DNA from 2 places in the Mesorhizobium sp. L48C026A00 genome. Region 1 is predicted to be linked to the other one. Evidence: predicted binding sites of a transcription regulator. Region 1 holds the regulator's gene; the other holds the start of a gene.
What was found. Region 1 encodes PhoB, which activates phosphate uptake and scavenging genes when phosphate is short. Its sites were predicted from a motif close to TGTCATNNANCTGTCAT; they were not measured.

Region 1 (9,745 bases):
GGTTTTTTGGCGAAGGCGGATCAGTTGCAGACCGGGACGGTGCCCGCCGCCACGCCGGCGCAGACCTCTTCCTGCTTGATCCAGCCGGCGTCGATGACGACGTTGAGATTGTCCCTGGTGATGGCAATCGGCGTCAGGAACAGCGACTTGACGACATTGCCGCCCGGCGTGGTGAAATCCTTGACACCGGCAATGTCTGTCATCGGCTTGCCGTCGGCCAGCTGCGAGGCGATCTCGGCGGCGTTCTTGCCGAGCTCGCGCGCGTCTTTCCACACCGATACGGTCTGTGTGCCGAGCGCGATACGGTTCAGCGCGGCATGGTCGCCGTCCTGGCCCGAAACCGGGACGGATCCGGCCAGGCCTTGCGCCGTCAGCGCCGCGACGACGCCACCGGCGGTGCCGTCATTGGCGGCAACCACCGCATCGACCTTGTTGTCGTTGGCGGTCAGGAACTGTTCCATGTTCTTCTGGGCGTTGGCGGGAAGCCAGCCGTCCGTATAAGCCTCGCCGACATTCTTGATCTTGCCGCTGTCGATGGCATCCTTGAGCACTTCCATGGAGCCGGCGAACAGGAAATCGGCATTAGGGTCGGCGCCCGAGCCCTTGATGAAGACGTAATTGCCTTCCGGCGCCACCTTGAACACTTCGCGGGCCTGCATGCGGCCGACTTCCTGGTTGTCGAAGGTCAGATAGAAGACGTCCTTGTTCTCGATCAGCCGGTCATAGCCGACGACCGGAATGCCTTCGTCCAGCGCCTTCTGCACCGCCGGACCGATGGCCGAGGCATCCTGCGCAAGGATGATCAGCGCGTTGGCGCCCTGCGAGATCAGGCTTTCGACGTCGGTCAGCTGCTTGCCGGGATTGGACTGTGCGTCAGCGGAAATATACTTGTCGCCGGCGGCCTCGATCGCCGCTTTCATGGCGGCTTCGTCGGTCTTCCAACGCTCTTCCTGGAAGTTCGACCACGAAACGCCAATGACCTTGTCCTTGGCCTGCGCGACCGACGCGAGCGTCAGCGACATGGCGACCCCCGCCAGAATGGCGGCTGCGAATCTCTTCATGATATTCCTCCCTGCGCCGCGTAGGGCGCGACCAACTGGCCCGAAGGCCGGCACAAAGGCTCTATTTTTTCGAGCCTCGAAAAAATACTGGTCCAACGCCGAAGCACTGTCAACACCAATTCTGATGTCCTGTCGGGCTTTTTTTCGAGGCTCGGAATAAATAATGACAGCCCCTTCTGCTTCTGCCAGTATTTGTCCGACATACCGACGGCTTCCGATTCATGAGCGGCCGCGGCAATGAGGAGGAAACAAAAAATGTCGGTGGGAATCCGTCATGACGATCTGCGCCGGCGCAACCGGGCGATGGTGATTTCGGCCGTGCGCCGGGCAGGCCAGCCGTCGCGGACCGAGATCGCCGCGACCACCGGCCTCAGCCATTCGACCATATCGGCGATCTCTGCCGACCTGATCCAGGAAGGCATCCTGGCCGAGAGCAAGGCGAGCGAGACGGTTTCGCTGAAACGCGGCCGGCCGCAGGTCGGCCTCAGCCTCAATCCGCAAGCCGCTGCGGTGTTGGCCGTCGTGTTGTCGCTGAATTTCCTGTCGGTCGCCGTCATCGATTATGCCGGACAAGTGGTCGCCGAGGAACAGCGCCGGCTGGACACGCTGACCATGTCGCGTGACGCGCTGATCGACGAATGTGTCGCCATCGTCCGGCGCCGGCTCGAAGATCCCGACCTCGATGTCCAAAGCGTCGCCCGCATCGCGCTGGCGATCCAGGGCATCACCGATTCCCACGCGCGCGCCATGTTGTGGTCGCCGATCACGCCGCAGACGAACATCGCCTTCGCCGACATTCTGGAACGCGAGTTCGGCATCCCGGCCATCATGGAGAACGACTGCAACATGATGGCCGTGGCGCTGCGCTGGCGCCACCCGGATCGCTACCGCGACGATTTCATCGCCATCCTGCTCTCGCACGGCATCGGTATGGGGCTGGTGCTGAAGGGCGAGCTGTTCACCGGCACCCACTCCTCAGGCGGCGAATTCGGCCACATGATCCATCGGCCGGGCGGCGCGCTTTGCCGCTGCGGGCGGCGCGGCTGCATCGAGGCTTATGCCGGCAACTACGCCATCTGGCGCAACGCAAGGCTGTTGAGCGAGAACGCCGAGCCGGTCGCCGATGTCAGCGACGCCGACATGCGGGCCTTGGCGGCCCGGGCGCGCGAGATGGACGGACCGGAGCGGGAAGCCTACCGCAAGGCCGGCGAGGCGCTCGGCTTCGGGCTCGGCAGCCTGTTTGCGCTGATCGATCCGGCGCCGGTGGCCATGGTCGGCGCCAGCGCTGCCGCCTTCGACCTGATTGAGCCGGCGTTGCGCGAGGCTATCGCCCAGACCGCCGGCGGCCAGCATTCGGGTTCGATTTCCTTCGACACCGAGCCGAACGAGCTGCCGCTGATCCGCGAAGGCTGCGCCATGCGGGCGCTAAGCTTCGTCGATCAGGAGATTTTCGCGCCGAGCATCCAGGCACGAGCCGGCTCGGTCGGAAAGAACGTGGCTTGAAGGATTCCCGGGTCGCGACTTGGGGTGTGTTGAGATTCAGGTCAGGCCGAGTCGAGAATGGTGGGTTCCGAGAACCGGAGCGGAGCGTACTTTTGGGTACGTGAGCCCGCGCATGACCCCGAAATCGAGGTCGATTTCGGAAAGGTCGTGCGCAAAATCAAAGTTCTACAGCGTGCTTTGCGTGCCCAACAGGGCGCGCGGCGCTGTAGGTAAGCGCAGGTATCAGCCGTTCGCAGGCCGGCATCACCTGAATATCAGCACATCCCCTAGTCTTCCCTGATAGCATAGCCCGCGCCGCGGATGGTGCGGATGACATCGGGCATGCGACCATTGTTGACCGCCTTGCGCAACCGGCCGACATGGACGTCCACCGTGCGCTCGTCGATGTAGATCGTCTCGCCCCAGACATTGTCGAGCAACTGACTGCGCGAGAAGACCCGGCCGGGGTGGCGCATCATGAATTCGAGCAGCCGGAATTCGGTCGGCCCGAGCCGGATCTCGCTCTTCTTGCGATATACCCGGTGCGATTCACGATCGAGCATGATGTCGCCGACCTTGAGCACGCTGGACAGCACTTCCGGCTTGGCGCGGCGCAGCAGCGCCTTGACCCTGGCCATGAATTCCGGTGTCGAGAACGGCTTGACCAGATAGTCGTCGGCCCCGGTCGAAAGGCCGCGCACCCGGTCGCTCTCCTCGCCGCGCGCGGTCAGCATGATGATCGGCAGCCGCTCGGTTTCGGGGCGCACCCGAAGGCGCCGGCAAAGCTCGATGCCGGAAACCGCCGGCACCATCCAGTCGAGCACCAAAAGATCGGGCACGTTTTCCTGCAGCCGGATTTCGGCCTCGTCGCCGCGCGTCACCACCTCGACCTGATAGCCTTCGGATTCAAGATTGTAACGGAGGAGGACGCCCAGCGGCTCTTCATCCTCCACCACCATGATGCGCGGCGCGATCATCGGCCGGTCACTCCTGTCATGTCGCCGGCGCCGACATCGTCGTTTCGTCGAGCTTCGGGCGATCCGCCGGCAATTGCTGCCCGGTCACGACAAAGTAGGCGTTTTCGGCGATGTTGGTGACGTGATCGCCGATACGCTCGAGATTCTTGGCGCAGAACAGAAGGTGCGTGCAGGCGGTGATGTTGCGCGGATCCTCCATCATGTAGGTCAGGAGCTCGCGAAAAACCGCCGTGTATTTCACGTCGATCTTCTGGTCGTCGGCGCGCAGTTCCTTCAACGCGCCGGCATCGCGCGACACATAGTGCTCGACCACGCCGCGCAGCTGCACAAGAACGAGGTCCGCCATCGCGTCGATACCGTGCGACAGATTACGCGGCGTCGCGCTCTGCCCGACTGCGCTGACCCGCTTGGCTATGTTCTTGGCCAGATCGCCGATGCGCTCGAGATCGCCCGCCATGCGGATTGCGCCAACCACGGCGCGCAGATCCTGCGCCATCGGCTGCCGCTTGGCGATCAGCGTGATGGCGCTGTCATCGAGTTCGCGCTGCCTCGCATCCATGATGGCGTCGTCCGAGACGACGCGCTGCGCCATCGCATTGTCCGACGCAAGCAACGCGCGGATCGAGGCCGCGACCATTGCGGCGGCGAGCTCGTCCATGTCGCGGATCAGCCGGTCGATGTGCTCCAGTTCCTCGTCGAAAGATGCGACGGTGTGTTCACCCATGGTGCTGTCCTCGTGTTCGAAATTCGCCGGACCGCTCAGCCGAACCGGCCGGTGATGTAGTCCTGGGTGCGCTTGTCGTCGGGGTTGGTGAACATCTTGTCGGTCGCGCCCTCCTCGACCAGATAGCCGAGATGGAACATCGCCGTGCGTTGCGACACGCGCGCCGCCTGCTGCATCGAATGGGTGACGATGACGATCGTATAGTTCTGGCGCAGTTCGTCGATCAGTTCCTCGACGCGGGCGGTGGCGATCGGATCGAGCGCCGAACAGGGCTCGTCCATCAGGATCACTTCCGGCGACACCGCGATGGCGCGCGCGATGCACAGGCGCTGCTGCTGTCCGCCGGACAGTCCGGTACCCGACTCGAGCAGGCGATCCTTGACCTCGTTGAACAGGCCGGCCTTCTTCAGGCTCGATTCGACGATGCCGTCCAACTCAGCCTTGCTCCTGGCCAGGCCGTGGATGCGCGGACCGTAGGCGACGTTTTCGTAGATCGACTTCGGAAACGGATTCGGCTTCTGGAATACCATGCCGACGCGAGCTCGCAGCTCGACGACATCGATTTTCGGATCGTAGACGTCCTCGCCGTCGAGCGTGATCTTGCCGCTCACCCGCGCGATATCGATGGTGTCGTTCATTCGGTTCAGGCAACGCAGGAACGTCGACTTGCCGCAGCCCGATGGCCCGATCAACGCCGTCACCTGATGCTCGCGGACATCGAGATCGACGTCGAACAGAGCTCGCTTCTCGCCGTAGTGAACAGAGACCTTTTCGCCCTTCATCTTGATCGAAGGGGCGTTGGTTGCGCTGCTCAGTTTCTGCTCGACGCCGGCTTCCGTCATGATGTTCATATCCTCTACTCCTTACCAGCGCCGCTCGAAGCGCCTGCGCAGTATCACCGCGATGGCGTTCATGATGACCAAAAACACCAGCAAAATCAAAATCGCCGCCGAAGTCTTCTGCTGGAATCCCGCTTCCGGGAAATCCGCCCACATGAAAATCTGCACCGGCAGGATCGTCGCGGGATCGGTGAAGCCGCCGGGAATGTCGACGATGAAGGCGACCATGCCGATCATCAGCAACGGCGCGGTTTCGCCGAGCGCATGCGCCATTCCGAGGATGGTGCCGGTCATGATGCCCGGCATCGCCAGTGGCAGGACGTGATGGAATACGGTCTGGACCTTGGACGCTCCGATGCCAAGCGCCGCCTCGCGGATCGAAGGCGGCACGGCGCGCAGCGAAGCGCGCGAGGCGATAATGATGATCGGCAGGGTCATCAGCGCCAGCACCATGCCGCCGACCACCGGGGCTGAGCGCGGCATGCCGAAGAAATTCAGGAATACGGCAAGTCCAAGCAGGCCGAAGACGATCGAAGGCACCGCCGCCAGATTGTTGATATTCACTTCGATCATCGTCGTCAGCCGGTTCTTGGGCGCAAATTCCTCAAGATAGATCGCCGCTGAAACGCCGATCGGGAAGGCGATTGCGAGGGTTACGATCATGGTCAGGAACGATCCGACGACCGCGCCCCAGACACCAGCCAATTCCGGCTCGCGGCTTGCGCCGGTGAAGAAGAAGATCGAGTTGAACCGGCTTTCGATCAGGCCGGCGCTCTTCAGCGTGTCGAGCCAGACGATCACCTTGTCCGAAATCTTTCGCGATGCTTCCGGCGTCTCGATGACGCGCAGGAATGCCTGGCCGCTCGCGGCGGGCGCCGTGCTGTCCAGCGCCTCGATCACCGTGCCTTTTGCGATCACCGTGCCGTTGGCCGCAGACGACAGCGAGGTCAGCTTGACCGTGCCGCCATTGAACGCGACCAGCAGCGACGACGCGCCGCTCGTCAGCGTAAACATGCCGTTTTCGCCCTCGGTCGCACCATGGCCGCGCGCCAGCGCCAGCATGGCATCGTCGCCGAAGGTCAGATCGATGTCGCCGCTGGTTTCCGAAGGCGTGACGCTTGTCGAAATCGCTTCGTCCGAACCGACGTCGGCAAGCAAACCCTTGAGATAGAGGTCGGCAAAATCGTCAACTGGAACCGCATAGTCCACCGTTCCTCCGAGCATCCCCGGATCAGCCGCAATATCCTTGCGCAGGAACACGCCTGTGCCGGTGGAAATCAGCCCGCGCAGAAGGCGCTTGTCCTGGCGGCTCTTCACATCCGGAAATTTTGCCGTAAGCGCTTCCTGAGCGATGGCGTCGTAGTTCACTTCGTCGAGTTTCGCCGGGTCGACCTTGGCCGCTGAAAGATCGATCGGCAGCGTCACATAGTTCTGCCGCAGCGCCGGAATCGCCTGCGTGACGATCGTCGACAGGAGCAGCACAAGGAACAAGCCGGCCAACGCGACAGCTGCGGCGCCGAGCCATTTGAACCATTTTTCCGTGCGGTAGCGGCCCTTCAGCCGCGCCTTCGCGGCATCGTCGGTATGAACGCTGACCGGCCGTCCGACGCCGCCGAATGACGAGATCGCATCAGTCATATTGCTCTCGGTATTTCTGGACGACGCGCAAAGCGACGATGTTGAGGGTAAGCGTGATGCAGAACAGCACCAGGCCGAGTGCGAAGGCTGCAAGCGTCTTGGCGCTGTCGAACTCCTGGTCGCCCACAAGCAGTGTCACGATCTGCACGGTCACGGTGGTGACCGCTTCGAGCGGATTTGCCGTGAGGTTTGCCGCCAGCCCCGCCGCCATGACTACGATCATCGTTTCGCCGATTGCGCGGCTGACGGCAAGCAGCATCGCCGAAACGATGCCCGGAAGGGCAGCGGGAAGGACCACCTTGCGGATGGTTTCCGACTTGGTCGCGCCGAGGCCCGCGGAACCGTCTCTCAGGGATTGCGGAACGGCGTTGATCACATCGTCGGAAAGCGAGGAAACGAAGGGAATGATCATGATACCCATGACCACGCCTGCGGCGAGCGCGGATTCAGACGCGACGTTGAGGCCCAGGCTTTCGCCGATACCGCGGAAGTAGGGCGCAACCGTCAGCGCGGCGAAGAAGCCGTAGACGACGGTCGGAATGCCGGCGAGGATTTCCAGAACCGGCTTTGCGACCGCGCGGACGCTTTTGGAGGCGTAATCCGAAAGGTAGATCGCAGCCATCAGCCCGATAGGCGCAGCCACCAGCATGGCGATGAAGGTGATGAGCAACGTGCCGGCAAAGAGCGGCACCATGCCAAAAATGTCCTCGTTGACCGCCCCGGCCTCCGCTCCCGCGCCGGTGAAGGCGCTCTGCGGCGACCAATGCGTGCCGAACAGGAACTTGTAGAACGGCACCTGTTGGAAGAACCGCAGCGACTCGAAGATCAGCGACAGGACGATGCCGATCGTCGTCAGGATCGCGACCACCGAACAGGCGATCAAGAATGCGCGAAGAACGCGCTCGACCACGTGGCGCGCCCGGTAGGCCTGTGCGATGCGTGAATAGGCCCAGTAAAATCCGGACGCGGAAAGCACGAGCGCGACGGTCCAGATGATCCAGGTGCTGGTCGCATGGACCGATTTGTAGAGCGCGGCGGCCGCCTCTTTCGTTGGATCGGCAAAGCCGACAAGCCCGCCAAAGGCCATCGCGCGAGCGTCGCGGATGAAAGCTTCGACCTGCGGGACGCCCATTCCCGACAACTCGGAGGAGAAGCGGTCGGTAACGATCGACGATTCAATTCCTGGCGTCACCAGCGACCACAACACGATCGCAAGCAGCGCGGGACCGGCAGCAAAAAGCGCCAGAAACATGCCATGCTGGCCAGGCAGCGAATGCAGTCGCGCGACGTTGCCATTGACGCTGGCAATGGCGCGGGTCCGGCCGAGCCAATAGGCAGCAGCGGCCAGAACCACCAGAAGAACAACGAGATAACCGACCATGATTCGGGACGTCCCCTCGACCGCCGGTCATTCACCGGCTCAAAGCACGGGACCTATGGTCCCGCGCTTTGTGCTTTAGGATATGAGGGGTCAGAGCGGTACGCTCGGACCCCCGAAACATCAGGAGCCCATGCCCTTCAGGGCCTTGGCGTTTTCGGCCGACTTGGCGCGCTCGGCGTCCGGCAGCGGGATCAGGCCCTTGTCGGCCAGATAACCATCAGGACCCCATGCAGCCTCCGAGGTGTACTCGGCGATGAACTCCTGCATGCCGGGGATGACGCCGACATGCTCTTTTTTGGCATAGACAAAGAGCGAGCGGGAAACGCCGTAATCGCCGGATGCGATGTTCTCGAAAGTCGGCTCGACGCCATCGACCTTGTGGCCCTGCAGCTTGTCGGCGTTCTGGTCAAGGAACGAGAAGCCAAAGACGCCGAAGGCGTTGGGGTTGGCTTCCAGCTTCTGGACGATCAGATTGTCGTTTTCGCCGGCCTCGACAAAAGCGCCGTCTTCGCGGATCTCGCCGCAGCCCTTTTCATTAGCCGCCTTCACTTCTTCCTGGCAGGCCGCATCCATGACGAGCTCGACGAATGCATCGCGCGTGCCGGAAGTCGGCGGCGGGCCAAGCACCTCGATTTTTGTCGCGGGAAGCGATGCATCGACATCCGACCAGTTCTTGTAGGGGTTGGGGACGACCTTGCCGTCAACAGCGACGTTCTTGGCGAGCGCCTTGAAAACCTGTTCCTTGGTCAGATCGACGACAGTCCCTGCCTTCGAGTTGGCCAGTACGATGCCGTCGAAGCCGACCTTGATCTCGACCGGCGTCACGCCGTTTGCTTTGCAGGTTTTAAGCTCGCTATCCTTGATGGCGCGCGAGGCATTGGTGAAGTCGGCGGTGTTTTCGCCGACGCCCTGGCAAAACAGCTTCATGCCGCCGCCGGTGCCAGTCGACTCGACGACCGGGGTCTTGATCTTTCCGCTCTGGCCGAGCTTTTCAGCGACAGCCGTCGTGAAGGGGAACACTGTGGACGAACCGACGATTTGAATCTGGTCGCGCGCGGCGGCATAACCAGCCGACGCGGCGAGCGCAAGCGCCGCGGCCGACGCCGTAAGGAGGAATTTTTTCATGTGGCCTGCTCCTGTTCGGAAAAATGGTCTCTCGGCGCCATTCCTTCGGCGCCCGCTGAGGCCATAGCCCCCGATTATTACAGTCACATGACAGTTTGATGTCAGCCCGGTAACCGCCGCACAGCCCTGTCAAAAGGAAGGGCCGCGGGTCTCGCCGGTACGGCCGTGGTTTGCCGCTGGAATCAGCAGCTTGCGCGAATTGCGGCCGGCATTTGCCTGGACAGGCGAACAACTGGCGCCGAAAAAGAAAATCCGGGCGGAAGCGCGTTGCATGCGGCCAAGGAGGTCATGGCCGTGCCATCGCCGAAGCAGGTCCGTTGGGGTAAATCTGACCCTGCTTCTTGCCGGCGGTCGCTGCTCCCGCCCGTAACTGGAGGAGCGGAACTCGAATGCGCTTATTGTTCCAACCGGACGCATGCTTTGGTATGGTGCGATCGCACCATAGTCTTGTCGCAACGCGTCGCCGAATCGGCTGGACCTGATAGGCTGACGTGGCTATCTCGCGCTTGGATTTCCCG
Region 2 (9,745 bases), on a different contig from region 1:
CTGCAGCGCGGTCGCGCCGATCGACGTGGTGATATGCCGCGCAGTGCTCGCGGCCCGCGACACCGATTTCTGCACGCTCGATCCCTGCACGCTCTTCTTCTGGCGTGCCGGCGTGGCAGTCGCGCGTCCGCGGCCCGACAGTTTCAGCCGATGCACCTTGCCGATGACGGCATTGCGGCTGACACCCCCAAGCTGTGCGGCGATCTGGCTGGCGCTCAGCCCCTCCGACCACAATTTTCTAAGAAGTTCGACCCGCTCGTCAGTCCAATTCATGAGACCGCGCTCCTGCTGAAATGTGCGGCGATCGGAATCCTTCCACGATCCGGCTTCCGCCGGGCAGACACCACATATATCGGGTGATTAGGTCCGCCGCACGAAATCTAGTTATTTCTCGACCTATAAGTACCTTATGCGCTGACTCGGTGACAAGAGTCCGAAGGCCAACACGAATCGGTTTTTTCGGTTTTCCCCAACTTGCCCGGTCGCTGATGAGCCGGCGTCTCGCTGGAAAGCTTGCCGCGCGTCCTTGCGCGACGTTTTCGTTGACTTCATGGCCGAAAAACACGATAAGCCGCACAGGCCGCCGCTTTGGCGGCTTTTTGATTTTCCGGTTCCGGAGACGCATATAATGAGCGGTTCGGCGCTTTTCGAGACCTTTACCCGCGCGCCCCTGGCCTTCGACCATGGGGAAGGCACCTGGCTGGTCACCGACAAGGGCGAGCGATATCTCGATTTTGGCGGCGGCGTTGCCGTGAATTCGCTGGGCCACAGCCATCCGCATCTGGTCTCGGCACTCACCGAGCAGGCGGCCAAGCTCTGGCATGTCTCCAACCTCTACGAGATTCCGGGGCAGAGCCGTCTGGGCGAGCGGCTGGCCGACGCAACCTTCGCCGACAAGGTGTTCTTCACCAATTCCGGCGCCGAGGCGCTGGAATGCGCCATCAAGACGGCGCGGCGCTACCATTTCGTCAAGGGCCATCCCGAGCGCTTTCGCATCGTCACCTTCGAAGGCGCTTTTCATGGCCGCACGCTGGCGACCATCGCCGCCGGCGGCCAGTACAAATACCTGGAAGGTTTCGGCCCCAAGGTCGAAGGTTTCGACCAGGTCGGTTTCGACGACATCGAGGCCGTCGAAAAGGCGATCACATCAGAGACCGCCGCGATCCTGATCGAGCCGGTGCAGGGCGAGGGCGGTATTCGCCCGGTGCCGACACAGTCGCTGAAGCGGTTGAGGCAGCTCTGCGAACAGCATGATCTGCTGCTGATCTTCGACGAGGTCCAGTGCGGCATCGGCCGCACTGGAAAACTGTTCGCGCATGAATGGGCTGGCGTCACGCCCGACATCATGGCCGTTGCCAAGGGCATCGGCGGCGGCTTCCCGGTGGGCGCCTGCCTTGCCACCGACGAGGCCGCCGTCGGCATGACCGCCGGCGTGCACGGCACCACTTTCGGCGGCAATCCGCTGGCGATGGCGGTCGGCAACGCCGTGCTCGACGTCGTGCTGGAAGACGGGTTTCTGGAGGATGTGCAGCGCAAGGCGTTGCTGCTGAAGCAGGGGCTGGCGGGCGTCGCCGACGAATTTCCCGATGTCATCGAAGACATCAGAGGCAGCGGCCTGATGCTCGGCCTGAAATGCGCCGCGCCCAACACCAAGGTGAATATGGCATTGCGCGACCAGCATCTGCTGGCGGTTCCTGCCGGCGACAACGTTCTTCGCCTGCTGCCGCCGCTCACCGTCACCGACGCCGAGATCCATGAGGCGCTCGACCGCATCCGCGCCGGCGCCCGGGGCCTGTCGGACGCCATCGCCGCGGCTGCGGCGAAATAACAGTCGGAAGACCCACATGAGCCTTCGCCATTTCACCGATCTTTCCGCCGTTTCCGAGGGCGATCTGCGCCTTATGCTGGACGATGCCGTCGTGCGAAAGGCAAGGCTCAAGGCTGGCGAGCGGACAAAACCGCTTGAAGGCAAGGTGCTGGCGATGATCTTCGACAAGCCGTCGACGCGCACGCGCGTGTCCTTCGACGTCGGCATGCGTCAGCTCGGCGGCGAGACCATCATGCTGACCGGCGCCGAGATGCAACTCGGCCGCTCCGAAACCATCGCCGACACGGCCAAGGTGCTGTCGCGCTATGTCGACGCGATCATGATCCGCACCACATCGCATGACCGGCTGCTGGAACTGACCGAGAACGCCACCGTCCCCGTCATCAACGGGCTGACCGACGATACCCATCCCTGCCAGCTGATGGCCGACATCATGACCTTCGAGGAGCATCGCGGCCCGGTCGCCGGCAAGACGATCGCCTGGACCGGCGACGGCAACAACGTGCTGCATTCACTGCTGGAGGCCTCGGCGCGGTTCCGCTTCAACCTCAACGTCGCCGTGCCGGAAGGCAGCGAGCCGGCGCAGAAGCATGTCGACTGGTCGAGGGCGCATGGCGGCAAGTTGAACTTCACCCGCTCGCCCGAGGAGGCCGTCCAGGAGGCCGACTGTGTCGTTACCGATTGCTGGGTGTCGATGGGCCAGGAGCACCGTGCTCGCGGCCACAATGTCTTCTCACCCTATCAGGTCAATGCGGCACTGATGGCGAAGGCAAAGTCCGACGCCTTGTTCATGCACTGCCTGCCGGCGCATCGCGGCGAGGAGGTCACCGACGAAGTCATCGACGGCCCGCATTCGGTGGTGTTCGACGAGGCCGAGAACCGGCTCCACGCGCAGAAGGCGGTTTTGGCCTGGTGCCTCGGCGCTTGATCCGGGTCACCGTGATCCGGGCCGCCGTTATCCCGGCCGCCTTGATCCGGGAGTGCGTGATGCCTATCTCAGGCGCATCACGCAAATCGAGCGCGTTTCGACGCATGCGCCCCGGAGGGCGGCATCGCCGCGCCCCGGAGCTTTGTCATGTTGGAAACCCGTCAATTGGCTGAACATCAACCCAAACTCGGCGAATTCGGCTACGCCGGCGACGATCATGTCGTGCCTTTCGAGGTCGGCCCGCTCGACGTGCGCGGCCGTACCGTCCAGCTCGGGCCGATGCTCGACGCGATCCTCGGTCGGCATGACTATCCCGAGCCGGTCGCCCGCCTGCTGGCGGAAGCTTGCGTGCTGACGGTGCTGCTCGGCACTTCGCTCAAATTCGAAGGCAAGTTCATCCTGCAGACCCGCACCGACGGGCCGGTCGACATGCTGGTGGCGGATTTTTCCACGCCGCATGCGCTGCGCGCCTATGCCCGCTTCGACGCCGACCGGCTGGAGGCACTGACGTCTGCCGGCGAGACCTCGCAGCGGACGCTGCTTGGCAGCGGTGTCCTGGCGCTGACCATCGACCAGGGCGCCCACACGCAGCGCTATCAGGGCATCGTCCAGCTCGACGGCGAGACGCTCGAGGAGGCCGCGCGCACCTATTTCCGGCAGTCGGAGCAGATCCCGACCGATCTCAGGCTTTCGGTGGCCAAGCTGTTGACGCCCGGCATCGGCGGTGCCCGCGAGCAATGGCGCGCCGGCGGCATCCTGGCGCAGTTCCTGCCGCAATCGCCCGAACGCATGCGCGTGCCCGACCTTCCGGGTGGCGACGGCGATCCGCGCGAGGAGATCCATGATCCGGCCGACAATTCTTGGCAGGAACTGCTCGCGTTGCTTGGCACCATCGAGCCGACGGAACTGATCGACCCGACGATCGGCGCCGAGCGGTTGCTTTACCGGCTGTTCCACGAGCACGGCGTGCGCGTCTTCGGCGGCGTGCCGGTAGCCGACCAGTGCTCATGCTCCAGGGAGAAGATCCGCGGCATTCTCGGAGGCTTCTCCGCCGACGAGATCAGGGACAGCACCGAGGATGGCGGCATTCACGTCGCCTGCGAATTCTGCTCGAAGCAATATGACTTCGACCCGGCGGAATTTGCTGCGGCTCAATAGAATTGAAATCACTGACGAAGCGTTGGCGCTGCCCCTCACCCTTACCGTCTCCCCGTGAAGAACGGGGAGAGGGGGCACCAGCGTTGCGACAGGTTGTCCAGTTGATAGATAGATGGGTTCCCTTTTCCCCGTTCACTATACGGGGAGAAGGTGCCGGCAGGCGGATGAGGGGCAGCACGACCTTCCGGCCATCTATCTCTCTCAGTTCACCGTCCGCCGCGTGCCCGGCAGGTCGAGCGAAAAGGCGGGGATGGCGACGTCGAACGTCTCACCCCGCTTATTGCGCATCGTGTAGTGGCCGACCATGATGCCGGATGGCGTCGAGAGTGGGCAGCCAGACGTATACTGATAACTATCGCCGGGATTGAGTTCAGGCTGGTCGCCGACAACGCCGGCGCCGCGCACCTCCTCGACCCGGCCGGTGCCGTCGGTGATCTGCCAGTAGCGCGACAGAAGCTGCACGAATTCATCCGACTGGTTGTCGATGGTCACCTGGTAGCCCCAGACATAGCGGTTCTCCGACGGGTCGGAGCGATCTTCCAGATAGAACGGCCTGACCTGCACTTCGATGTCGCGCGTGACGGCGCTGTACATAAATCACTCCACACTATGCAGACGGAACATTCGACCCTCTCCGCAGTTCGGTCAATGGGGTGCGTCCCCTCGGTGTCTGCCATCGTTGCCCGAATTTGTTAAGCGCAGGTGCCGAACAACAATGTCATTTAAGTGACACGTGACAATGATGGTGTGCAGGGCCGGGGATGGTGTGCAGGGCCGGGCGACTCAGCATTCTGTCGAACTGTTGAAAACGGCTTTCATACGGCCGGTTTTTTTCTGGAGCGACCAGATATTGATGGAATTGACAGTCACAGCCGCCTTGCTTTCCATAGCTCTGCTTGTTGTCAATCTCGCCAGCATCCTGCTCGCTTCGTTGAAGCTGAAGCGGCCTGGCAGGATCACGCCGCCAGCCGCCAAGGCGCCGCCGGTGTCGATCGTCGTGCCGTCGCGCGGCGTCGAGCCGTTTACCGAGGAGACGCTCGAGCGCGCCTTCTCGCTCGACTGGCCGCACTATGAGCTCATCTTCTGCGTCGCCCATGCCGACGACCCGGTGGTCGGGCCGATCACCGATGCGATCGCCCGCTTTCCGGCCGTGCCGGCCCGGCTGCTGGTCGGCGACGACCGCATCAGCGGCAATCCGAAACTCAACAATTGCGTGAAGGCCTGGGAGGCCGCGCGCCACCACTGGGTCATCCTTGCCGATTCCAACGTCCTGATGCCGAGGGACTATGTCCAGCATCTGATGACGGCATGGCGGCAGGACACCGGCCTCGTCTGCTCGACGCCGATCGGCTCGCGGCCGGACGGGTTCTGGGCGGAGGTCGAATGCGCTTTCCTCAACACGCTGCAGGCGCGCTGGCAATATACCGGCGAGGCGCTCGGCCTCGGTTTCGCCCAGGGCAAGAGCATGCTGTGGAACAAGCCATTGCTCGACGCCAATGGCGGCATCCGTGCGCTTGCCGCCGAGATTGCAGAGGATGCCGCCGCGACCAAGCTGGTCAACGGGCTCGGACTGCGCGTCAACCTCGTTGCCGCGCCCTTCGAACAGCCGCTCGGCTTGCGCACATTTGGCGAAATCTGGTCGCGCCAGGCCCGCTGGGCACGCCTGCGTCGCGTCACCTTCCCACTGTTTTTCGCGCCCGAGATCCTGATCGGAGCGGCGCCGCCGCTGGTGCTTGCGCTGGTTGCGGCAGCAGGCGCCGGTTTCAGCCTGCCGGCTACCGCCATCGCGGTGCTGATAGTCGCCTATCTGCCGGAATGCGCTCTCGCCTCGGCCAAGGGCTGGCACCTGTCGCTGCGCATGATCCCGGCGATGGTTGCGCGGGACGTGATGCTTCCCGCCATCTGGGTGCGCGGCTGGCTCAGCGGTGCCGTCGACTGGCGCGGCAACACGATGACCATCCAAACCAGCGCCGTTGCGGAATTGGAAGAGACGCCGTCGGGCGCCTGACCGCGCCTGCTTTGACAGATCAGAGCGCAGCAGTTCGGCGCGTATCCCTACCTGGCGGCTTTCAAGGCCTGCTCGATGTCTTCGAGCAGGTCGTCAGTGTCCTCCAGTCCGACGGACAGCCTGAGCGTGCCTGGCCCGATGCCAAGTTCGGCCCGCGCCTCGTCGCTCAGATTCTTGTGTGTCGTCGTCGCCGGATGGGTGATCAGGCTCTTGGCGTCACCGAGATTGTTGGAGATCAGCACGACATCGAGCGCGTTCTGGAAGGCGAAGGCCGCCTGCTTGCCTCCCTTGACGTCGAGGCAGATCAGCGTCGAGCCGCCCGACATCTGCTTCTTGACGATCGCCGCCTGCGGGTGATCGGCGCGGCCGGGATAGATGACGCGGACAATTTCCGATCGCTCGGCGAGGAAGTCCGCGATCCGGCCGGCACTTTCCGTCTGCTGGCGCACGCGCAGCGGCAGCGTCTCCAGGCCCTTCAGCAGCGTCCAGGCATTGAAGGGCGAGAGGCTGGGACCGGTGTGGCGGAAGTAGTCGTGCAAATTCTCGTCGATCCACTTCTTGTCCGACAGGATGATGCCGCCGAGGCAGCGCCCCTGGCCGTCGATGTGCTTGGTCGCCGAATAGACGACGATATGGGCGCCGAGTTGCAACGGCTTCTGCTGCAAGGGCGTGGCAAAGACGTTGTCGACGATCAGCCGCGCGCCGATCGAATCGGCAAGCGAGGCTACGGCTGCGATGTCGACGACCTCCAGCGTTGGATTGGTCGGGCTTTCAAGGAAGAACAACTTGGTGTTGGGCCTGACCGCCTTTTCCCAATTGGCGATGTCGGTGCCGTCGACCAGCGTCGCCTCGATGCCGTATTTCGGCGCCAGCGTCTCGACCACCCAGCGGCAGGAGCCGAACAGCGCGCGCGCCGCCACGATGTGGTCGCCGGCCCGGGCACTGCACAGCAACGCCGCCGCCACCGCCGCCATGCCGGATGCGGTGGCGCGGGCATCTTCGGCACCTTCCAGCGCACACATGCGCTTCTCGAACATGTCGACCGTCGGATTGGCATAGCGCGAATAGATGAAGCCCGGTTCCTCGCCCTTGAAGCGGGCTTCCGCCGCCTGCGCCGTGTCGTAGACATAGCCTTGCGTGAGATACATCGCCTCGGAGGTTTCGCCGAAGCCGGAACGCAGCGTTCCTGCATGCACGAGGGCGGTCTGAGGCTTCCAGTTGCGCGTGTTGCTCGTCATCACCTTGTTCCAAACACAAAAAATGGTCCAAACACAAAAAAACCGGCCGCGAAAGTCGCAACCGGTCGTACGGCCTTTCGGCCCGACGGTCCTTTAGCGACTTGTTTAACGTGGCTGCAAGCCGACCGGCCAAATCACCACGGGATAACGATCCTTTAGACCTGCACCGCGCTTGCGTCAATTGCCGGCATGATTAAGAGGTTTGTACCAGCGGGTTCCACGGCAAGAACCTGCGACAAGACGAGACCACGCCCGGCCTTCGAGCGGAGCCAGACTTTGCGGCAGACAGGCATTCTTCCGGATCAGGATATTTCCGCGCTGTACCAGTCGGGCGCGCTGAAGTCGCCGCGCGCGCTCGACGCCGACCAGGTCCAGCCGGCCAGCCTGGACCTCAGGCTTGGCGACAAAGCCTGGCGGGTGCGCGCCTCCTTCCTGCCCGGCCCCAACCACAGGGTTGCTGAAAAACTCGACCGCCTGAAGCTGCACGAAATCAATCTCACCGATGGTGCGGTGCTGGAGACGGGCTGCGTCTATATCGTGCCGCTGCTCGAGAGCCTGGCGCTTCCGGCAAACATTTCCGCCTCGGCCAACCCAAAAAGCTCGACCGGGCGGCTCGACATCTTCACCCGCGTGATGACCGATCGCGGCCACGAGTTCGACAAGATCGCTGCCGGCTACAACGGCCCGCTCTATCTCGAAGTCAGCCCGCGCACCTTTCCGATCGTCGTCCGCGCCGGCTCGCGGCTGTCGCAGATCCGGTTCCGCACCGGCAACGCGCTTTTGTCGGAAAGCGAGCTGCACGAATTGCACCGTGCCGAGACGCTCGTCGCCACCGAGCCGCCGAACATTTCCGGCGGCGGCATCGCACTGTCGATCGACCTCGATGGCGACAAGGACGGGCTGGTCGGCTACCGCGGCAAGCACCACACCGGCCTGGTCGATGTCGACAAGCGCGCCGCGCAGGATGTCGTCGATTTCTGGGACCCGCTCTACAAGAGCGGCGCCGGCGAACTGGTGCTCGATCCGGACGAATTTTATATCCTCGTCAGCCAGGAAGCGGTGCATGTGCCGCCGCTCTATGCCGCCGAGATGACGCCCTTCGATCCGCTGGTCGGCGAATTCCGCGTCCACTATGCCGGTTTCTTCGATCCGGGTTTCGGCCATTCGGCCTCGGGCGGCACCGGCAGCCGGGCCGTGCTCGAAGTGCGCAGCCACGAAGTGCCGTTCATCCTCGACCACGGCCAGATCGTCGGACGGCTGGTCTACGAGCACATGCTGAAGCGGCCGCAGGCGCTCTACGGCACAGATCTCGGCTCGAACTATCAGGCGCAGGGCCTGAAACTGTCCAAGCATTTTCGCGCCGCGCGCTGATCGCCCACTATGATCAGACCATGCTTGCCTGACCTTACGGGTCGTGCTTGGCTGTCTTAGCCGTCAATACGGTTGGAACAAGGGGAACAAAAAATGCAAATTTCAAGATGGATCGCATCGGCGGCAACAGCCGTCATGCTGGCGATGTCAGTCGGGTCCCTGTCGGCGCAAGCACAGGAAAAGTTGAAGATCGCCACTGAAGGCGCCTATCCGCCGTTCAACACCATCACCGCGGATGGCAAGCTCGTCGGCTTCGACATCGACATCACCAATGCGCTTTGCGCTCAGATGAAGGTCGAATGCGAACTTGTCACGCAGGACTGGGACGGCATGATCCCGGCGCTCCAGGCCAAAAAGTTCGACGCCATCATCGCGTCCATGAGCATTACCGAGGAGCGCAAGAAGCAGGTCTCCTTCACCAACAAATATTATACGACGCCGCTTTCGCTGGTGGCCTTGAAGGACAGCGATATTGCCTCGACCGAACCGGCGGCACTCGCCGGCAAGACAGTCGGCGCCCAGGCTTCGACCACCCAGGCCGACTATGCCCAGGATGTCTATGGCAAGGCCGGCGCCGAGGCGAAGCTCTATCCAACCCAGGAGGAGGCGGTCGCCGACCTGATGAACGGCCGTCTCGATGCCGTCCTTTCAGACAAATTCGTGCTGATGGACTGGATGAAGAAGTCGAGCGACGACTGCTGCAAGATGGTCGGCGACGTGAAGGGCACGGAGACCGAAGCCGGTATCGCCGTGCGCCAGGAAGACAATGCGCTGCGCGAAAAGCTCAACGCCGCAATCGACGCGATCGTCGCAGACGGCACCTACAAGAAGATCCAGGCCAAATATTTCGACTTCGACATTTATTGAGAGGTCGAAGCTGCCAATCTCCCCCCTTGAGGGGGAGATGGCCGGCAGGCCAGAGGGGGTCGGTCCGGCCGGGCCCGGCTCTCTTTATCGCAGATGCAGGGGGCTGGCGCTCCACGCGAGACGACCCCCTCTGTCGCCCTCGGCGACATCTCCCCCTCAAGGGGGGAGATCACGCCGTCAAAGCGCCTTGACCGCCACCTTCACCGGCTGCTCGATTTCAAGCGGGTTGCGCAGCGGCAGGCCGAAATCCTTGGCCTCGATCTCGAAGACGTCGCCGGCCTCGGTCCTGACGCCGTCGGCGAAGGACAGTGTCGCCGTGCCGAACATGTGCACATGCACGTCGCCCG

Region 2: the regulator PhoB is predicted to act here: its motif matches at 4,631-4,647, upstream of X738_RS71585 (ceramide glucosyltransferase).

The regions. Positions count from the first base shown of each region.
Region 1 is NZ_AYWU01000002.1:82,261-92,005, reverse strand. Features, by position in the region: gene xylF (D-xylose ABC transporter substrate-binding protein) at 21-1,061, opposite strand; gene X738_RS47525 (ROK family protein) at 1,317-2,564, shown strand; gene phoB (phosphate regulon transcriptional regulator PhoB) at 2,831-3,520, opposite strand; gene phoU (phosphate signaling complex protein PhoU) at 3,537-4,244, opposite strand; gene pstB (phosphate ABC transporter ATP-binding protein PstB) at 4,280-5,095, opposite strand; gene pstA (phosphate ABC transporter permease PstA) at 5,108-6,721, opposite strand; gene pstC (phosphate ABC transporter permease subunit PstC) at 6,714-8,102, opposite strand; gene X738_RS47495 (PstS family phosphate ABC transporter substrate-binding protein) at 8,223-9,227, opposite strand.
Region 2 is NZ_AYWU01000023.1:135,611-145,355, forward strand. Features, by position in the region: gene X738_RS71560 (GcrA family cell cycle regulator) at 1-273, opposite strand, end outside; gene X738_RS71565 (aspartate aminotransferase family protein) at 629-1,828, shown strand; gene argF (ornithine carbamoyltransferase) at 1,845-2,756, shown strand; gene X738_RS71575 (Hsp33 family molecular chaperone) at 2,904-3,914, shown strand; gene apaG (Co2+/Mg2+ efflux protein ApaG) at 4,116-4,508, opposite strand; gene X738_RS71585 (ceramide glucosyltransferase) at 4,768-5,922, shown strand; gene X738_RS71590 (O-succinylhomoserine sulfhydrylase) at 5,970-7,160, opposite strand; SAM riboswitch at 7,234-7,311, opposite strand; gene X738_RS71595 (2'-deoxycytidine 5'-triphosphate deaminase) at 7,437-8,531, shown strand; gene X738_RS71600 (ABC transporter substrate-binding protein) at 8,625-9,398, shown strand; gene araD1 (AraD1 family protein) at 9,576-9,745, opposite strand, start outside.